DNA from 3 places in the Leuconostoc gasicomitatum LMG 18811 genome. Region 3 is predicted to be linked to each of the others. Evidence: riboswitches for the same ligand, from Rfam matches in the RefSeq annotation. Region 3 holds a riboswitch; each other region holds the start of a gene.

Region 1 (6,096 bases), 110 kb from region 3:
TCAGCCAGTAATTGATCCATGCCATGAAGAAGTGCCCCACCACCTGTTAGCATAATCCCACGATCAATAATATCTGCTGCCAATTCTGGGGGGAGTTTTGACAAAACTGAATGTGCTGCGCGAACAATCTGTTGTAGTGTGTCATGTAACGCTTCTTCTACCTCGTTAGAGTGAATTGTAATCGTCTTTGGCATACCTTCGAAATTATCACGACCACGAACTTCCATAGTCAAAGGTTCATCAACAGGCAATGCAGAACCAATTTGAATTTTAATTGTTTCTGCTGTCCGTTCACCAACAATTAAGTTATGGTGTTTTTTTAAGTAAGCAACGATATCAAAGTTCATTTTATCACCAGCCACACGAATTGACTCAGAAACAACGATATCCCCCAATGACAGTACAGCAATATCCGACGTACCACCACCCATATCAATAACCATGGATCCAATTGGCTTAAAAATATCTAATCCTGCACCAACTGCTGCAACTTTTGGTTCATATTCTAAATATACTTTGGCGCCACCAGCTTTTTCAGCAGCTTGAATAATAGCTTTACGCTCAATTTCAGTAATATTAGTTGGTGCACAAATCATAATATTTGGCTTCGACATGAATCCCTTCACGTTAAGTTTGTCCACAAAATACGTTAGCATCGCTTCCGTCACATCAAAGTCCGAAATAACACCATCTTTTAGCGGCCGCACGGCACGAATATTTCCTGGTGTCCGGCCTACCATACGATAAGCTTCTGAACCAACTGCCAACACGCGATCGGTCTTGTCATCAACTGCCACCACTGATGGCTCATTTAATACAATGCCCTTGCCTTCTACATAAATGAGAACGTTGGCTGTTCCCAAATCAATGCCAATATCTTTTGCCATGTTTAATCTCCAAATTTAGTATTTTAATAAATGAGTACATACGTACCGACTTGTCTATATAATCTAATCAATTATACCATAATTATGAGGTGCTTTTGGACTACTTTCCAAACACTGCGCTTGGCATTGCTAGTATCCAGTTAGTCAGGGAGATAAAAAAACTTGCTAACAAATAACCAACCACAATTGCCATAACAATCTTCAAAAACATCGCTTGCGTGGGCGTATATGGCATAAATTTTGCAAAATTTATTGGTCTTATTAACCAAAAAACAAAATAGACAGCAAGTATGTTAATACTCAACATAAATATTGGACTCATAGTATTATCGGTCTTTCTTGATTATTATCAAATTCTTTCAGCTTAACTTTTAAAACGCCTGTATTTAGATAATGTCGTGGTTTTATTATATCAATAAGTTCGTGCTTTTTGTAACTTATCCAGTAAAATTTTACGCAATTGCTAATAAAAAAGCCTATAAGCTTTTTTAACTCATACGCCTTCTTTATCGATGTTTTGTCAAATCAACATCTTCCAATTTAATTTTTTTTGTCTTATAACGAATTTTATAGGTCACAAACAAAATAATAAATAGTGGAACTGATAAATACGTCACAGCTATTTTTTCCCAATTTAAATTCGTGAAGCTTGCAGGATCTTGACCAATAATAACACCCATCGAAATAATCAAAGCAAATATTGGGCCAAAAGGAAACCATTTAGCTTTATATTTTAGATCACTTAATTGTTTACCTTGAGCAATATATGCTCGTCGGAAACGATAATGCGAAATTGCAATTCCAACCCAAGCGATAAAACCTGTCAAACCTGAAGCATTCACTAACCACGTATAGGCTACCGATCCACCTTTAGTGTTAGAAATAAAAGCTAACAAGCCAATAATAGTTGTTAGAATTAACGCTGCAACCGGCACCCCACGCTTTGATAGCTTAGCAAATATTTTAGGCGCTTCGCCTTTACGTGCCATAGCATACAGCATACGGGTTGACGCGTAAGAACCAGAATTTGCTGACGACACAATTGATGTTAAAATAACTGCGTTCATTAAACTTGCAGCAAACGCAATTCCTGCATTTTTAAAAACAATTGTAAATGGTGATACAGCAATATTTTCTGTAGAAGAACTTAGCAAGCGTGGATCACGGTAATATACCAAGGCTGAGATAACAAAAATTGCTAAAATATAGAACAATAGAATACGCCAAAATACTTGATTAATTGCTTTTGGCACTGATTTATCAGGATTTTCTGCCTCACCGGCAGTAATACCAATTAATTCTGTTCCTTGAAATGAAAAACCAGCAACAACAAAAACTGACAAAATAGCTTGTGGTCCGCCAACAAAGCCATGGTTACCAACAGATAAGTTTTTCATAACATTCACATCAGAATGTATAACACCAAAAATCGTGGCCAATCCAACAATAAGAAAGGCAATAATTGTGATTACTTTAATCATTGATAGCCAAAATTCTGCTTCACCAAACGCGCCGACTGAAAATAGATTAATTAAAAAAATGAATACTAAGGCAACGGCTGAAAAAATCCAACCTGGTACATCAGGAAACCAAAATTTCGATACCAAGCCAACCGCTACAATATCGACAGCTAATGTAATTGCCCAGTTAAACCAGTAATTCCACCCCATAGCAAAACCCAATGCCGGATCAACATATTTGCCAGCATAATCAGAAAAGGAACCTGAAGTCGGCGCGTAAGTTGCCATTTCACCCAAACTTGTCATTAAAAAGTAAACCATGACACCGATAGCCAGATAGGCCACAATTGCACCAAAAGGCCCTGCCTGAGCCACTGTAGCACCAGAAGCAACAAAAAGTCCCGTCCCAATTGACCCTCCTAAAGCTATCATAGATACATGGCGTGTTTTCAAATTACGTTTCATACCATCTTGTTGCTCGCTCATAAAAAAATCTCCCTAGTCGGGGCAAATAAAAAGCCCCTTTCTAAATACATAGAAAGAGGTTCAAAAAGTCATTGTTTAATCAACTTTTCAAAGCACATCACGTTGCGTGACAGTCTAACAACTATTAATTGTTAGCCCAGTATTATTCTGCCAAGAATAACACTTCGGCAACCGTCCCTTTTACGTCAATTCAACATCCTTGGCGGACTCATTCACGTGACTCATGTTGGTTGCAACCTCTTTGATAACTTGAATATCATATCATTTTTAAATTAAAGTGTCAATTTCTAATACATGTCGCCAATGTTTGGCACGTTTTCGATATTGATATTCACTCAATTGCCACCAGAAATAACCAAAAAATAATGATCCTAAACCGCTTGAAAATGGCATGTCGTTACGTTGTATACAGGCCATTAACATTAGCCACCAAAGAAAAATAGTAACCATTGTCAATCCCTGACGCATCCGGCGATTCTTAACAAGATTTGGCATAATAATCACGGCTATAGTTGCTAATAATTGTAACCACCATAATAATAGTATATTAGGTATGGCTGGCCCAAGCTTGGGACCTGATAACCAGTGGATTTGCAGAATAAATGATATTGTCAACGCTAGCAGCATTGACAGCACTTGTGTGATAATAAACCACCACATAGCAATTTTATAATTCATAAAATAAAGTAAACTAGATACAAGCACCATAGCGGGCACCAAAATCCAATAGTGAGCAAATAAGCCACCAAAATTTATCCAATTTTGTACGCCATGTGGGATTAAATTTTGGATGACCAAAGATGCCCCATTATCAATAACATGCATAAATAACATATCAAATCTGATTTGAATTGCCAAAAATAGAAACAATGCACTAAAGACAAGTATTAGTAATTTTCTTAGTTTATCAGGCTGTATTAACATTCTATTAACTCTCTTGTTTATTTACCACGATAATTGTACCATTATATACAATGTTGTCTTTTAAATTGTTAATTTTTGTTATAATTTAATATTGTCTTTATCTCTGCCTAGTATCATGAAAATATGTGATTTTTAATTATCATGCACTAATTGCGCAATACTAACTATCAGGAGAGCTTCCATCATGGAACCTAAACCAAACTCACGTTTAAATCGTCATCAAAGTCCCAGTCACAAATTGCGTAATAGTATTCTTTTTTTAATGGCAATACTATTAATCGTTGTTAGCTTCTTTATATGGCGAACAATCAGTAGCACAAAAGGTGTTGTTGACAAATCTTATGCTGGCGCTGGTTTAACTAAATCTCGTAATGTCTCTAATGTTATTAAAAGTGGCCGTCCTATTTCAATCTTATTGTATGGTACAGACACTGGTGAACTAGGACGCACATATCGTGGCCGTACGGATTCGATGATGTTGCTCTTGATCAACCCAAAAACAAAACAGACAACCATGGTTTCATTACCTCGTGACGCAATGGTTTCTATTGTCGGATATGAAGATACATTTCCTCAAAAACTTAACGCAGCTTATGCCTATGGCTCAACAGCAACATCAATTAAAACCGTAGAAGCATTTCTAAACATTCCAATTGATTTTTATGCTTTGGTCAACATGGGCGGCTTAGCCAACATGGTAAATCAGGTTGGTGGTATTTCAGTTGATTCACCACTCGATTTCACGTATAGTCAAGAAACTGCCCACGATTATGGTCCTAATCTTTACAGATTCCATAAGAACAGTGACAAATATGAACATTCTGATGATAATGGTAAAACTTGGTCTAAGTCAAAAACAAAGATGAACGGTGACGCTGCGTTAGCTTTCTCTCGCATGCGTTATGATGATCCTGAGGGCGACTATGGCCGTCAAAAACGTCAACGTATCGTCTTAGAAGGTTTAATAAAAAAATCTGCCAATGTCTCAACGTTGTTAAACAAAGAATTTATGTCCACTATTTCAAGCAACGTTCGCACAGATTTAACTTTTGGTGATATGACAACAATGGCTAGCAAGTACATCGATGCTAAAAATGATATTATTACTGAACATATGCAGGGTGTAAGCACAAGTTACCCTGATTCTGAAGGCAATAACGTGTCTTATGAAGTTATCCCTCAAAAAGAAAAACAACGTGCAACTAACTTAATACGTGAAGCTTTGGGCTTAAAATATGAACAAACTGGCCTACCATATGGTGGGGAGATACCTGCTGGATTATCAACAACTGCCACATCTTTACGTCCAGTTGGAGACAACAGTACTGCAACAAGTACTAGTGACAAGTGACACAGGTATACGATTTCGCACAAAATAATAATCATGAATCAATTAAAAAACTAGCATGCAACGGCAATTCAGTTGCGTGCTAGTTTTTTAATTAATTACTATCCAAAATAGTCTATCCCCATTGCATGGCGAACATCTTTCATCGTTTCTTCTGCAATAACATTAGCACGGTTAGAACCCTCTTGTAACATACGCAAAACAGCAGGTATATCTTGCGCATACTCTTGACGACGAACTCTAATTGGTGCCATTTCAGCTTCCATAACTTCAATGAGATACTTTTTAAGTTTCATGTCCCCTAAACCGCCAGCTGTGTACTGATCTTTTAAATCCTGCACATGTTGCTTATCAGTGTCAAAGATGTCTAAATAAGTAAAAACAATATTACCTTCAACATGCCCTGGATCGGAAATGTTAATATGCAGTGGATCTGTATACATAGCTTTCACTTTTTTTGCCATTGTATCCGTATCATCTGAAATATAAATACCATTTCCTAATGATTTAGACATTTTTGCATTGCCGTCAATACCTGGTAAACGTCCCTGACCTTTAGGTGGAAACACACCAACAGGTTCAACCAAAACATCAGAATGGTACGCATGATTAAACGAACGTACTAACTCACGTGTCTGTTCCAGCATTGGTTCTTGATCATCTCCAACCGGCACTTTAGTTGCACGGAAAATAGCAATGTCAGCTGCCTGTGACACAGGATAAGTTAAAAATCCTGCTGGAATGCCTTCCCCAAACCCTTTTTGTGAAATTTCAGATTTTACCGTTGGATTCCGCTGTAATCTAGCAACAGAAACTAAATTCATAAAATACTCTGTCAATTCAAACAAACCTTTAATTTGCGATTGAACAAATATGGTTGTTTTTTTCGGATCGATGCCAACAGCCAAATAATCTAAAGCAACTTCGGTTAACGCTTGATGAATTTTTTCTGGGTTTCGCGCATTATCTGTAAAAGCCTGCGTATCCGCAA
Region 2 (6,096 bases), 530 kb from region 3:
AGCCAAACTCATATGCACATCGTGGCCACAAGCATGCATGACTCCGGCATGAATTGACTGAAATGGCAGATCTGTTTGTTCTGCGATTGGTAAGGCATCAATATCTGAACGATAACCAATTGTTCGTTTTGGGTCACTACCTTCAAAACGTACCAAAATGGCGGTTGGTAATTCTGCTACTGTACGAATAGTCATCGTATCATTTTGCCAATTTGTTATTTTGTCCATTAAATAAGCATGCGTTTGGAATTCAACCAACGCCAGCTCAGGAATTAAATGCAAATCCCGACGATATTGTTGTAAATTTTCAAAAGTTATTTCAGTCATTATAATCCTCGTAAAGCGTCAATCAAGGCAGTCTTTTGCTGTGTTTTTGAATCAATTTTTTTAATCACTTTGGCTGGCACACCAGCCACAACAGTATTGGCCGGCACATCTTTTGTTACAATGGCACCTGCTGCAACGACCGCGCCATCCCCCACTTGAACGCCCTCTATGACCACAGCATTAGCGCCAACCAAGACATTATTACCGATACGAACGGGTTGCGCAGAGGCTGGTTCGATAACCCCTGCCAAAACAGCGCCCGCACCAATATGTGAATTCGTGCCAACAATTGCACGACCACCAAGTATTGCACCCATATCAATCATCGTGCTAGCGCCAATTTCAGCACCAATATTAATGACTGCTCCAAGCATAATAACAGCATTATCTCCAATTTCAACTTGTTCACGAATAATAGCACCGGGTTCAATACGCGCATTAATGTGCAACTTATCTAGCAGAGGTACAGCCGAGTTGCGTGACTCATTTTCAATATAAACACTCTCACTAGGTAGACTAGCAATTAGGGGTTGTACGTCAGACCAATCACCAATCAATTGACCAAATGAAACGCCACCAAATTGTTGCACATTGGCTGGGATTTCACCATCTAAAACACCCTTATAAGTAACTTTTACCGGTGTCACCTTTTTAGCATTGGCAATAAAATCAATTAATCGTTGCGCGTCATTTTGAATTTCTGTCATGAGTCCTTAGTTTCCCTTTGTTTGTTTTAGTTTTACTGCCCTATAAACAGCGTATTACTTACCGTTTTTTAACATATAATCATGATCCAAAGCTATTAAATGTGCATATGATTCACGTGCAATAACTACTTGATGTTTGCCATTTTCAACAAATACAACAGCTGGTCTTGGATTACGGTTATAGTTTGACGCCATAGCATATCCATAAGCACCAGTTGCCAAAACAGATAAAATATCGCCAGGTTTGGTTTTCGGTAACGCTTGTTGCCATACTAGCACATCCCCTGATTCACAATACTTACCTGCCACACGCACAACCTCTTGGGTTGATGCGTTAGGGTTATTGGCTAAGATTGCGTCGTAATTTGCCTGATAAAGCGCTGGCCGAATATTATCCCCCATACCCCCGTCAACTGCTAAGTAGTGACGTAAGTCAGGAATATCCTTCCGTGAACCAATCGTATAAAGCGTTTGGCCTGCTGGCCCGACAATTGAGCGACCTGGTTCAATCCAAATTTCTGGCATTTTCCAATCATACTCGGCTGCTTTACTCTTCAATGTACGGATAATAGCGTCTGCATACTCGCTTTCAGGTAACGGTTCATCTTCTGACGTGTAACGAATACCAAAACCACCACCAACATTGATAACTTCTGGTTGAAATCCCCAACTTTTTGCCGTCTCTGCTAATAGTGCAGCATTTTTTTCAAAACCAGTCACATCAAAAATTTGTGATCCAATATGTGCATGAAGGCCACGTAAATTAAAATTTTCATTCTGTCTAGCAATGTCATAAGCTGTCTTAGCTTGTCCTGTTAACAAATCAAATCCAAATTTAGAATCTTGTTGACCCGTACTAATGAATTCATGTGTATGCGCCGATATGCCTGGTGAAATTCGCAATAATATATCTTGTTTCACACCATTTTGAGTAGTAATTTCTGACAATAGTTGTAATTCCAAGAAATTATCGACAATAATTGTTCCGACACCCTCGGTAACTGCCATGGTGAGTTCATCCCAACTTTTATTGTTGCCATTAAAACTTAGATGTTTAGGATCAAATCCAGCTGCTAATGCCGTGTAAAGTTCACCACCAGAAACAATATCAGCATGGATTCCTTCTTGCTGGGCCACTTGATAAATGGCTTTGGAAGCAAATGCCTTAGACGCGTAACTCACGACATAAGGAACATCTTCTTTTTCAAAAATAGCTTTAAAATCACGCATAGTTTGACGAATTTTAGTAACATCGTATACATATAATGGTGTCCCATAAGTTTTTGCTAAATCAATTGCGTCAACCTCACCAATTGTCAAATGTTGTGCCGTGTTTATTGGGTAGCTCATATACTCTCCTAAGTTCTATTTGTGCAAACAATTGTACACAAACTAACAATTCCCCTTTATTTCACATAAAAAGCCCTTTGTTCGAGACTAGGTCACGGACAAAAGGCTTTTGTGTTTAGCAATTTTGACTGTTTCCATAGCTCACCGTTATTTCTAACGACAGTCTAATAGTTATTAGCTATTAGCCCAACAAATATCTCTTTTGAAGACGATTCATTTCGGCGATATCCCCTTTTACTTGATTAACCTGTGATAACAGGTTAACCAAGCGACTCATGTCAATCGCGACCTCTATGTGAAATTAATTTTTTATATTGTAGTAATCATAACTTATTGCGTAAAAAATGTCAAACCTTTAATCTAGTATTCTGTATCAATAAAAGTTAGACCAAGTTCTTTACCGTACTGTCGAATGGTTGATTCTGCCAAATTCATTTCAAAGGACAAATCAATGTAACTCGTCATGCCAGCATTAAACAATGCAGCTACTTGAATTTTACGTTCATCTTTACCAATAGCAGACTCGGTTGCAAGCGCCCGAAGGCCATGTCCCACAACCTCATTTTCAGGCGCACTGTCTGGCTTTTTATCTCGTTTTTCACGATCACGGTAGGCCTGTGCAGCAGATTTAACGTCAAGCATCGTCACTTCAACCTCATCATTTAACTCAGCTTGTTTTTTAAATTGATAGTTCATGTCAATACCTCAAAAAAGTGTTCGATTAATGACATCATTGCCATTAACAGATAGTATCTTACCGTTTTCATATACTGTCTGTAATAAGTCTTGACCAGGATCATTTTGAGAAACGGTCACAATGTCCTTATCACGTAAAACAACCTTAAGCAGTCCAGCTTTTGATGTTTTTGCAGCATCAGTTTTAGGCTTTTTTTGGATGTTAATTTTCTCACCGGCGGCATTCTCAGCATAAGCTGCTTTAATCGCAAATCTTTCAGTGTCTCGGGTAAACCCTTCTTGTAGCAAACCACCACCTGAACCAACAACTAAATTATCTACTGACCAGCCGGCTTGCATAATTGCTTCATAAAGTGACACAATTGTGTCTGCTTTCATGCCATCTCCCTGAATCACGCCAACATTATGCTGCAATACCTTATAGCCTTTATCATTAATTGTGGTGCCAAAAATATCCCCTAATAACGATAATACCTGTAAATCAATCGTTTCTGGCTCACCAGAGTCAGGGCGTAAAACAATTCGTCCGGCGCGTTTAATGATGCGGTCTTTAATTTCTGAGGAGCCAATAACTTTTTTAATAAAATTCAATGCATCATATGAATCAATCACAATCGACAAAATAGCACTATCAGGTGCACGATCCAATTGCGCATTAACGTAGTCAAACTCTCCTTGACCTGCACCATAAGCAGTTGCGACTGAATGTTCAGTCGCCCACACTGACAAAGCACGTCCAGAAACACCATAAACATCTTTAAAATATTGTGAAGCAGCCATGTTATCGGATCCTTGGAAATGTAATAAGTGCGCAGAACCACCACGTTTACCTGATTCAAGCGAGGTCGCCCCACGTAAGCCAAAATCATTAACAGCTAGTGTTATGCCAGCTACTGTGCCTGACTTTTCAAACAAAGGTCGCAAGCGTTTTTTTATATACAAAGAGTTAGTGGCAATTGTCGTTGGATACCAAACATGCATGAGCACGACTTCTAACGCATTTAAACTCGTTGCAAACCAGTCAGCTGTTGATTCAATTGTGAATAGCGCATTACCGGTTGGCACCTCAAGCCCTTCAGGCAATGCTTTAATTTTAACCGGAAAATAACCTAAATCGCGCACTTTTTCCCAGACTACACGATTAAAATAAGCTGATGTATTAAACGTCAGCTTAGATACTTGCTCGGCTTCATCAATCATAGCGTCTGTGATTGGCTGATGAAAATAATCATGTAAAATCATAGACATACCAAACCAACTGACTGTATCAAAACGCCCACCAGTACGTGCTTCACCGTAAGAGTAGAGTTTTGTAATATTTGTTGGATACTGTAAATGGTGTGTTAACTTGTAGGCATCTGTTGCCAGAATCAAATTTTCCGTCATTAACTTATCTCCGGTAAGTCCGTTGTAATTATTGTTTGCGTTACATCTGTGAAGTGATCTTCATTTATACGTAACAACCGCCAATCATATTCCTTATCATCATCAAATTCATCAATATAGGGCTCAAACTCACCTTCTGTTTGTAAGATTAAATAACCGGCAAACGCAGTGACAAAATCCATACTAGACGTGACCACTCGTGTTAATTGACCTTGATTAAAGAAACCAACAGCCAGCTTATCACCTTGCCATTTTCCTTCAAATGCCCACTTGAGCGTGATCCAGTCAGAAGTTGTGATACCAAGATTCATTAAATAATCCACTGACAAACGAATGTGTATTGGATGCTTTTCTGATTGTGTTTCAATGCCTTGTGCATCAAGTTGGCTAGAGAAGATACCAACTAGCGCTTCTAATTCACCAACTGTTGGCATATTTTCTTCATTCTCAAACGATTTAATTAAGGCCAAATCAATGTCCAAAGCATCGCTAATTTCTTCGGCAGATATGCCAGTTAATTGTTGTAGTTTTTTTAAATTATTCATAATTTCATTATACTAAAAAAGCCACCTCAAAGGCAGCCTTATTTTTTTGATTTTGTTATTTTTTTAGCACGTTGGCTAATAACTACCGAACGAATGATTCCAATAATTGTTGGCAACAGTGTGATTAATGCAATTCCTAAAATAATCACTGAAAAATGTGCGCTGACAAAAGGGATATTACCAAATAAATAACCTGCCCCTGTTGCAATCAGGCTCCATGAAAAAGCGGCGATAACATTATTTCTTAAAAAATGACTATATGGAAACTGACTAATACCAGCCACAAAAGGAATAAATGTCCGTACGATGGGCATATACCGCCCAATGATAATCGCTGCTGCCCCACGTTTTTCAAAGAAAGCCTCTGCTTCATGAATATGATTTTCCTTGATAAAACGACCAACTATTGGATGTCTAATAAGCTTGTAGCCACCTGTACGGCCAATCCAAAAATTCAAGGAATCACCTGTTACTGCAGCAATGAAGAACAGGAGCATAAATACCCAATGATTTAACCCAGCATGTAGACCAGCTGGTGTTGCCGCAACTGCGCCAGCAGCAAAAAGTAATGAGTCACCAGGTAAAAATGGCATGATGACAATCCCTGTCTCTATAAAAATAATGGCAAATAAAATGAGGTAAGTCCATGGTCCAAATTGCGTCACCAGACTAGCGATGTGCGCATCAATATGGAGGATGAAATCTATTAAAAACATATGATTGATGTATTTCGTCAAACCAAACAAGGTTTGCGAGACACGTTCCCCTAACTTAATTTTTTTGAATAAGATTAGTGTACCACAATTTTTATGTCAAACATAATATACAAACGACACAATGACTTTTAAATACATGATAAAATAAGTTCTAGACAAAATTTGTCTGTTTAGCGATATTACAACACTTACAAAATAATCTGTTGTACAGTTATATTATGTTGAAAATTAAAGGAGAACACATTATGAACGAAACAAAGTTGATTGCCGACCTCGAAGAAATCAATCGTCATGTTGACAATGACAAAAAGCTACCTGGAGCTAAAAACATTTATTTGGCAGCGGGCTGGTTCTCAGATACACAAGAAG
Region 3 (6,096 bases):
CAAAGTTAGAGCCCAAAGCATTACGGACACGTTTAGCGGCAGCTGGTATTAACGCTGAAAATGCACAGAAACAAATGCAATTGCTTTCTGGTGGTGAACAAACTAAGGTTAAATTGGCGATTATGGAAATGAAGCCAAGTAATTTTCTGATTTTAGACGAACCAACTAACCATTTGGATGAAGGTACAAAAAATGCCCTTCGTTCAGCAATCGATAAGTTTCCAGGGAATGTCATTATTGTTTCCCACGAAGTTAGCTTTACTAAGGGTCTTGGCGACCGTGAGCTAAACGTCGCTGCTTTGTCATTTAAGAAAGAATCAGAATAAGGGTTGCTAAAAACGCTTTCGAGCGTTTTTTTATATGGGTTGACATTTAGAGTATAGTAAACCATAATTATATAATAAGTTTACTTTGAAATGACCTTTTTGAATATTATAAAAATGACCTGAGGAAAAAATATGAAAACAGATGAACGTATACTACATTTTTTTGCTGAACATGAAGGGGAATATTTAAGTGGGGAAACATTAGCTAAAAATTTAGATATTAGCCGTGCAGCCGTATGGAAAGTCATTAAAAAATTAACAGAACAAGGACACACAATCGATAGTCAGCACCATGTTGGGTATCGCTATCAAAGTGGAAAAGTTTTGAGTGTACCTATGATTAGACAATTGGCGCACAGTGACTGGCAGATAAAACTGTTTGATGTCATTGATTCGACAAATACTTATGCAAAAGAAGCATTAACACGCGGTGATATAACAAAACCGACAATGATTATTGCTAATCAACAAATTGGTGGCCGTGGCCGTTTAGGCCGTACTTTTGTATCACCAGCTGATACGGGTTTGTATATCTCATTTGCTTTACCGCTACCTGTTGGAACATCGGTAGTACCTGGATTACTAACAACTGGCACAGCCGTGGCGGTTTCGCGGGCTATAAAGAAAACGATTGGTATTGAATTAGACTTTAAATGGGTTAATGACTTATTATTCAAAAACCGCAAAGTCGGTGGCATTTTAACTGAAGCGGTGATGGATTTTGAAAGTCAACAAGTGTCAGCAATTGTTGTAGGTATTGGTTTGAACTTACAACAGCCTCAAAATTTGGATGCCACGTTAACAAATAAAGTGGGTGGTATGGTTGAACACCTCACTGTATCACGTAATGTGATTGTTGCTACGTTGTTTGATGAATTTGTTAAATTGTATGCTGAATACACCGATGGCTCATTTTTAAAGGCTTATCGTCAACGAAACATTGTCATAAATCAGACCGTCACAGTGAAATATGGGAAAGAACTCGTAACTGGTATAGCAAAAGCGATTGATGAACAAGGGCAATTGCTTGTAGATACGGGTGATGTTATCAGAACGATTAATTCTGGGGAAGTATTGAAAGTACAATTGCCAAATAATAGTTATCACGGTTAATTGTCAACGGGTAAAAATTGGAGAAAAAATGAATTCAAATACACAACGTATTGTCATCACAGCAGTACTAACAGCATTATTAATTGCTGTTGGACCATTAGCAGTTAATATTGGACCAATTCCAATGACCTTACAAACACTCATTATTGCCTTAGTAGCTTCGGTGTCATCAACGCGTGTGAGTTTAACAGCTATTGGATTGTATCTATTACTGGGTGCTTTTGGCTTACCAGTATTTGCTGGTTTCAAAGGTGGTTTTGTGCTATTAGCCGGACCAACCGCTGGTTATTTATGGTCATTTCTGCTGTTCGCACCAATTATTGGTCTATCTTTTAAAAGATGGAACAATGTTTGGGGATTGATTGTGACAAATATTTTAGCTTCAGTGGTTAACTTAACGATTGGGACAATTTGGCTAATCATTAGTATGCAATTACCAGTTGAAGCAGGTATTGCTGCTGGGATCACACCGTTTATTCTATCGAGCACTTTGAAAATTACTGTTGTTGTGATTGTTGCTTTGGCAATTAGACAAGTACAGGCACGGACAGCACTAGCGTTTTAAAAATGATCATTTGATATCGACGGAGCAACGTTGTTGTTCTCATTTTGAGAAAGTTATACTAAAGATATCTAAAGTCATCGGCTGGTCAGTGACCCTGGCTCACGGAACTGTGGGTTGTTTGGCATCTGATCATTTATTAGGTCCGATCAATGCGATACTATGTGTTGCTGGTGGTATGGGGATGAGCATGTTGATAGGGAATCAACATTGGACGTGATTTTTTGGTATACTAATAAAAAAATGAGGTTGAAGTATGTTACGTTCTGTTTTGATTTTCCCACAGTTGAATGACATGTTTACTATTAATCGGATACGTCAACGTTATGATGATTTATACGAACATATTGCGCCACATATATCACTTGTTTTTCCATTTGATAATGAGTTGACAGATGAAACAATCATTCAAGTCGTTGCTGATATCATTAAAAAACAGCAACAATTTAAATTGCGACTAACAGCGACAATCACAGAAGTAGCCATCGAACACATATTAGAAAACAGTGATTCAGCTGTCTTTACCACTATTTGTTTAGGTGAAAGAGATGAAAATTAGAATTATTGGGCCAGTGGGCAGTGGGAAAACAACTTTTGCACATAAAATAGCCAGGATTAAGCCTTATCCAGTGACATCATTAGATGATTTAAACTGGGTACGACAAGCAACAGGAGACAGACATCGCACGCCATCCGAAAGACAAGCCTTATTACAAGTGATTATCCAGCAAAATGACTGGATAATTGAGGGAGCACAGTTCCGTGAAGGACAAGATTGTTTTGCGTTGGCTGATGTGATTTATGTTTTGGACCTGCCTTATTACAAAAATGTATATTATATCTTGAAAAGGTGGTTCAACAATCGCTTACACGGTGGGTCAAAACAGTACCGAAACTTATGGTTATTTTTAAAATGGCAAAATAAATGGCGTACAAATAATCGTGATGACGTATATCGGCTATTAAAACCTTATCATAAAAAAGTAATAATTATACGAAAAAACAAAGTTTGACAAAATAGAAAAATTAGAATAAAATAAAAACAATGAGAAAATCATAGAGGTTGCTGTAACCATGAGTCACTCGCGGAGTATTGATAGATACTGTGAAACGAGTTAAAGGGGTTGTGGCCGAAGCACTGATACTGTCATGTCAGTAAGCTGGGGCATTAGTTAATAGCTAATGGACTGTCGCAATTGCGGGGTGCTATGACAGAAACGATTGTTTTATTGCGATCCGTAACTGCCACACTTGGCAGAGGCGGATTTTTATTTTAGATGAAAAGAGTACAAACATGGTAGAAGCAATTACGCGACCAACGCAAATAGAAATTTCTAAAAAAGCTTTAAAGCATAATGTCGCTGTTGTCAAACAAACATCTGGCGCCGACAAAATATTTTTGGCTGTTAAATCAAACGCATATGGTTTGGGTTTGGTGCCAACATCTAAGGCAGCTGTTGCAGGTGGCGTTTATGGCTTGGCTGTGGCCGTCATTGATGAGGCGTTAGCACTGCGACATGAACGTATTACTGAACCAATTTTAGTATTGGGTATTTCACAAGCAAAATATGCTGAACTGATGGCAGTACAACACATTATGGCAACCGTTGTATCATTATCATGGTTAAAAGAAGCGGCGCAATCTCTTACTGGTGAACAACGCCTACAAGTCTCGTTAGGTGTTGACACAGGCATGGGGCGAATCGGATTTCGTACTCGAGAGTCTTTGGCGCAAGCTATTACTTACTTGCAGGCACACAAGGATATTTTTGATTATGTTGGCTTAGCAACACACTTTGCTGAATCAGATTCAGTGCAGACGGACTACTTTTATATGCAACTTAAACGGTGGCACGATATAACAGATGGTTTACCAGAACCTAAATACTATCATGTGGCTAATTCAGGTGCAGCAATGTATCACGCCGATGAAGTGCCCCATGAGGTGATCCGTGTTGGGACTGTGTTATATGGCGTTGAACCTTCTCGTGGTGAGTTGGCAGATGGCAAAAATTTGCAACCTGTCATGTCATTACGTAGTGAGATGAATTTTGTCAAACAATTACCAGCTGGAGAAGGCATTAGTTATTCACATAAATATACAACGAGCAGTGATGAGTGGATAGGAACAGTACCCATTGGATACGGTGATGGTTGGCTACGTAAGATGTCTGGCTTTAGCGTCATTGTTGACGGACAATATGCACCAATAGTTGGTCAAGTTGCAATGGATCAATTGATGATTAAGTTGCCACATGAGTATCCTGTTGGGACAAAAGTGACACTCATAGGTAAGGATGGCGATCTTGAGAATACGCTCGAGGATGTTGCACAACACGCTAATTTAGCACCATGGGAGATTATGACGGGAATGCAAGATCGGGTACATCGTATCCTTGTTGATTAATATAATTAGCTAACTCAAGGGAATATTGAAAAATTGAGGAGAGAAAATAAACATGACAGAACGTACATATAACATTGCAATACTTGGCGCAACCGGAGCAGTTGGTACAAGATTAATGTCCCAACTAGAAGAATCAACGATACCAGTTAATAGTTTGAAATTACTTGCTTCATCACGTTCAGCTGGTAAAAAACTCACTTTCAAAGGACAAGAATTAACTGTCGAAGAAGCGACAGCAGACAGTTTTAGTGGCGTTGATTTGGTATTGGCCTCTGGAGGTGGTTCTGTATCGCAGCGTTTTGCACCGGAAGCAGTTAAACGTGGTGCTGTTGTGGTGGATAATTCAAGTTATTGGCGTATGAACGATAATGTCCCGCTTGTCGTGCCTGAAGTTAACGAAGCAGATTTACAAGGTCATAATGGTATTATTGCTAACCCGAATTGTTCAACGACTCAAATGGTCGTAGCTTTGGAGCCGATACGTCGCGCTTTTGGGTTACGTCGCGTCATTGTGTCGACCTATCAGGCAGCATCTGGGGCCGGTCAAACAGCATGGGATGAGCTAGTAGCCCAGACAGAAGCTCATAATGCTGGTGAGAAAATGGTTGCTAATATTTTGCCTGTCAAGGGATCCGATAAACATTACCCATTAGCTTATAATTTGTTACCACAAATTGATGTGTTTGAAGATGATGGCTATACACATGAAGAATGGAAAATGATTCATGAAACAAAGAAAATTATGTTCGGAGACAAAAATTCTAAGTCAGTTAAAGTAACAGGTACAGCAGTTCGAGTACCTGTTCCAGTAGGACATGGTGAAACAGTTTATTTTGAAACAGAGTCAAACACTGGTGCTACGTCTGCTGGCATTCAACAAGCATTAAGTCAAGCACCCGGCGTTATTTTAGAAGATAATCCTAAAAAACAGCTGTATCCACAACCAATTAATGCTGAGGGAAAACGAGAAACTTTTGTTGGTCGTGTCCGTCCAGATTTAGAAAACGATGATTCTTTTCATATGTGGGTGGTATCTGATAATTTATTAAAAGGTGCTGCTTGGAATACAGTTCAAATCGCTGAACGGCTCGTCGAGTTGGATCTAGTTCGTGTGCCAGTAGGTGCTGCAGGTAAATTTGAAGCCTAACAGCATGTTACAATAAGCTTATGGAAATCTTTTTATTTTTAACGATAATTGTATTAGGAATTTTGCTGTACTACCAAGTGCAACAAAATCCTGCGACGATGAGAATTGGTACGCTTGGTGTTTTCATTGTCATTGGTGTCGTTATTTTTATGTACCATTTTTTAAATGTCACACCAAAAGTTTTAAAATTGACTGTTCATATTGGTTATAGTATGGCTGTTTTTTTTGGTATTTTGTTGTTATTAAGTATGGTACGGCATAGTTGGAAAAAGTCACATCAGTGGGGATTACCGCTGTTAGTTGGTGTTTATCTGATGTGTCTATTATTGTTTAGTCAGTGGTCATTATGGTGGTTGAGCGCACCATGGTTGATGTTATATTTTGTATGGCAATTTTGTCGATTTATAGTGAGCAGCGTAATCTACGGTTATCAAAGCAAAGCACCAACTCGCGGGCCATTGGTAGTGCTTGGTGGCGGCTTGGCAGAAGGATATAGAGTCGGGAACATAGTCGATAAACGTATTCAAGCAGCAGTAACAGA

What was found. Region 3 has a riboswitch for lysine ahead of alr (alanine racemase). Riboswitches for the same ligand answer to the same signal wherever they lie in the genome.
Region 1: linked by a shared signal. The riboswitch ahead of LEGAS_RS01670 (amino acid permease) and the one ahead of alr (alanine racemase) in region 3 are both predicted to bind lysine.
Region 2: linked by a shared signal. The riboswitch ahead of lysA (diaminopimelate decarboxylase) and the one ahead of alr (alanine racemase) in region 3 are both predicted to bind lysine.

What each region holds. Positions count from the first base shown of each region.
Region 1 covers NC_014319.1:342,242-348,337, reverse strand. Annotated here, with positions in the region: gene mreB (rod shape-determining protein) at 1-887, opposite strand, end outside; gene LEGAS_RS01675 (DUF1146 family protein) at 988-1,209, opposite strand; gene LEGAS_RS01670 (amino acid permease) at 1,394-2,833, opposite strand; lysine riboswitch at 2,916-3,083, opposite strand; gene LEGAS_RS01665 (hypothetical protein) at 3,101-3,757, opposite strand; gene LEGAS_RS01660 (LCP family protein) at 3,942-5,108, shown strand; gene trpS (tryptophan--tRNA ligase) at 5,207-6,096, opposite strand, start outside.
Region 2 covers NC_014319.1:756,363-762,458, reverse strand. Annotated here, with positions in the region: gene LEGAS_RS03720 (N-acetyldiaminopimelate deacetylase) at 1-327, opposite strand, end outside; gene dapD (2,3,4,5-tetrahydropyridine-2,6-dicarboxylate N-acetyltransferase) at 327-1,034, opposite strand; gene lysA (diaminopimelate decarboxylase) at 1,089-2,384, opposite strand; lysine riboswitch at 2,514-2,686, opposite strand; gene LEGAS_RS03705 (hypothetical protein) at 2,745-3,080, opposite strand; gene LEGAS_RS03700 (nicotinate phosphoribosyltransferase) at 3,090-4,466, opposite strand; gene LEGAS_RS03695 (helix-turn-helix domain-containing protein) at 4,466-5,011, opposite strand; gene LEGAS_RS03690 (VTT domain-containing protein) at 5,050-5,727, opposite strand; gene LEGAS_RS03685 (nucleoside 2-deoxyribosyltransferase) at 5,973-6,096, shown strand, end outside.
Region 3 covers NC_014319.1:228,076-234,171, forward strand. Annotated here, with positions in the region: gene LEGAS_RS01125 (ABC-F family ATP-binding cassette domain-containing protein) at 1-326, shown strand, start outside; gene LEGAS_RS01130 (biotin--[acetyl-CoA-carboxylase] ligase) at 459-1,439, shown strand; gene LEGAS_RS01135 (biotin transporter BioY) at 1,468-2,004, shown strand; gene LEGAS_RS01140 (2'-5' RNA ligase family protein) at 2,258-2,560, shown strand; gene LEGAS_RS01145 (P-loop NTPase family protein) at 2,550-3,014, shown strand; lysine riboswitch at 3,051-3,218, shown strand; gene alr (alanine racemase) at 3,296-4,408, shown strand; gene LEGAS_RS01155 (aspartate-semialdehyde dehydrogenase) at 4,461-5,555, shown strand; gene LEGAS_RS01160 (YdcF family protein) at 5,576-6,096, shown strand, end outside.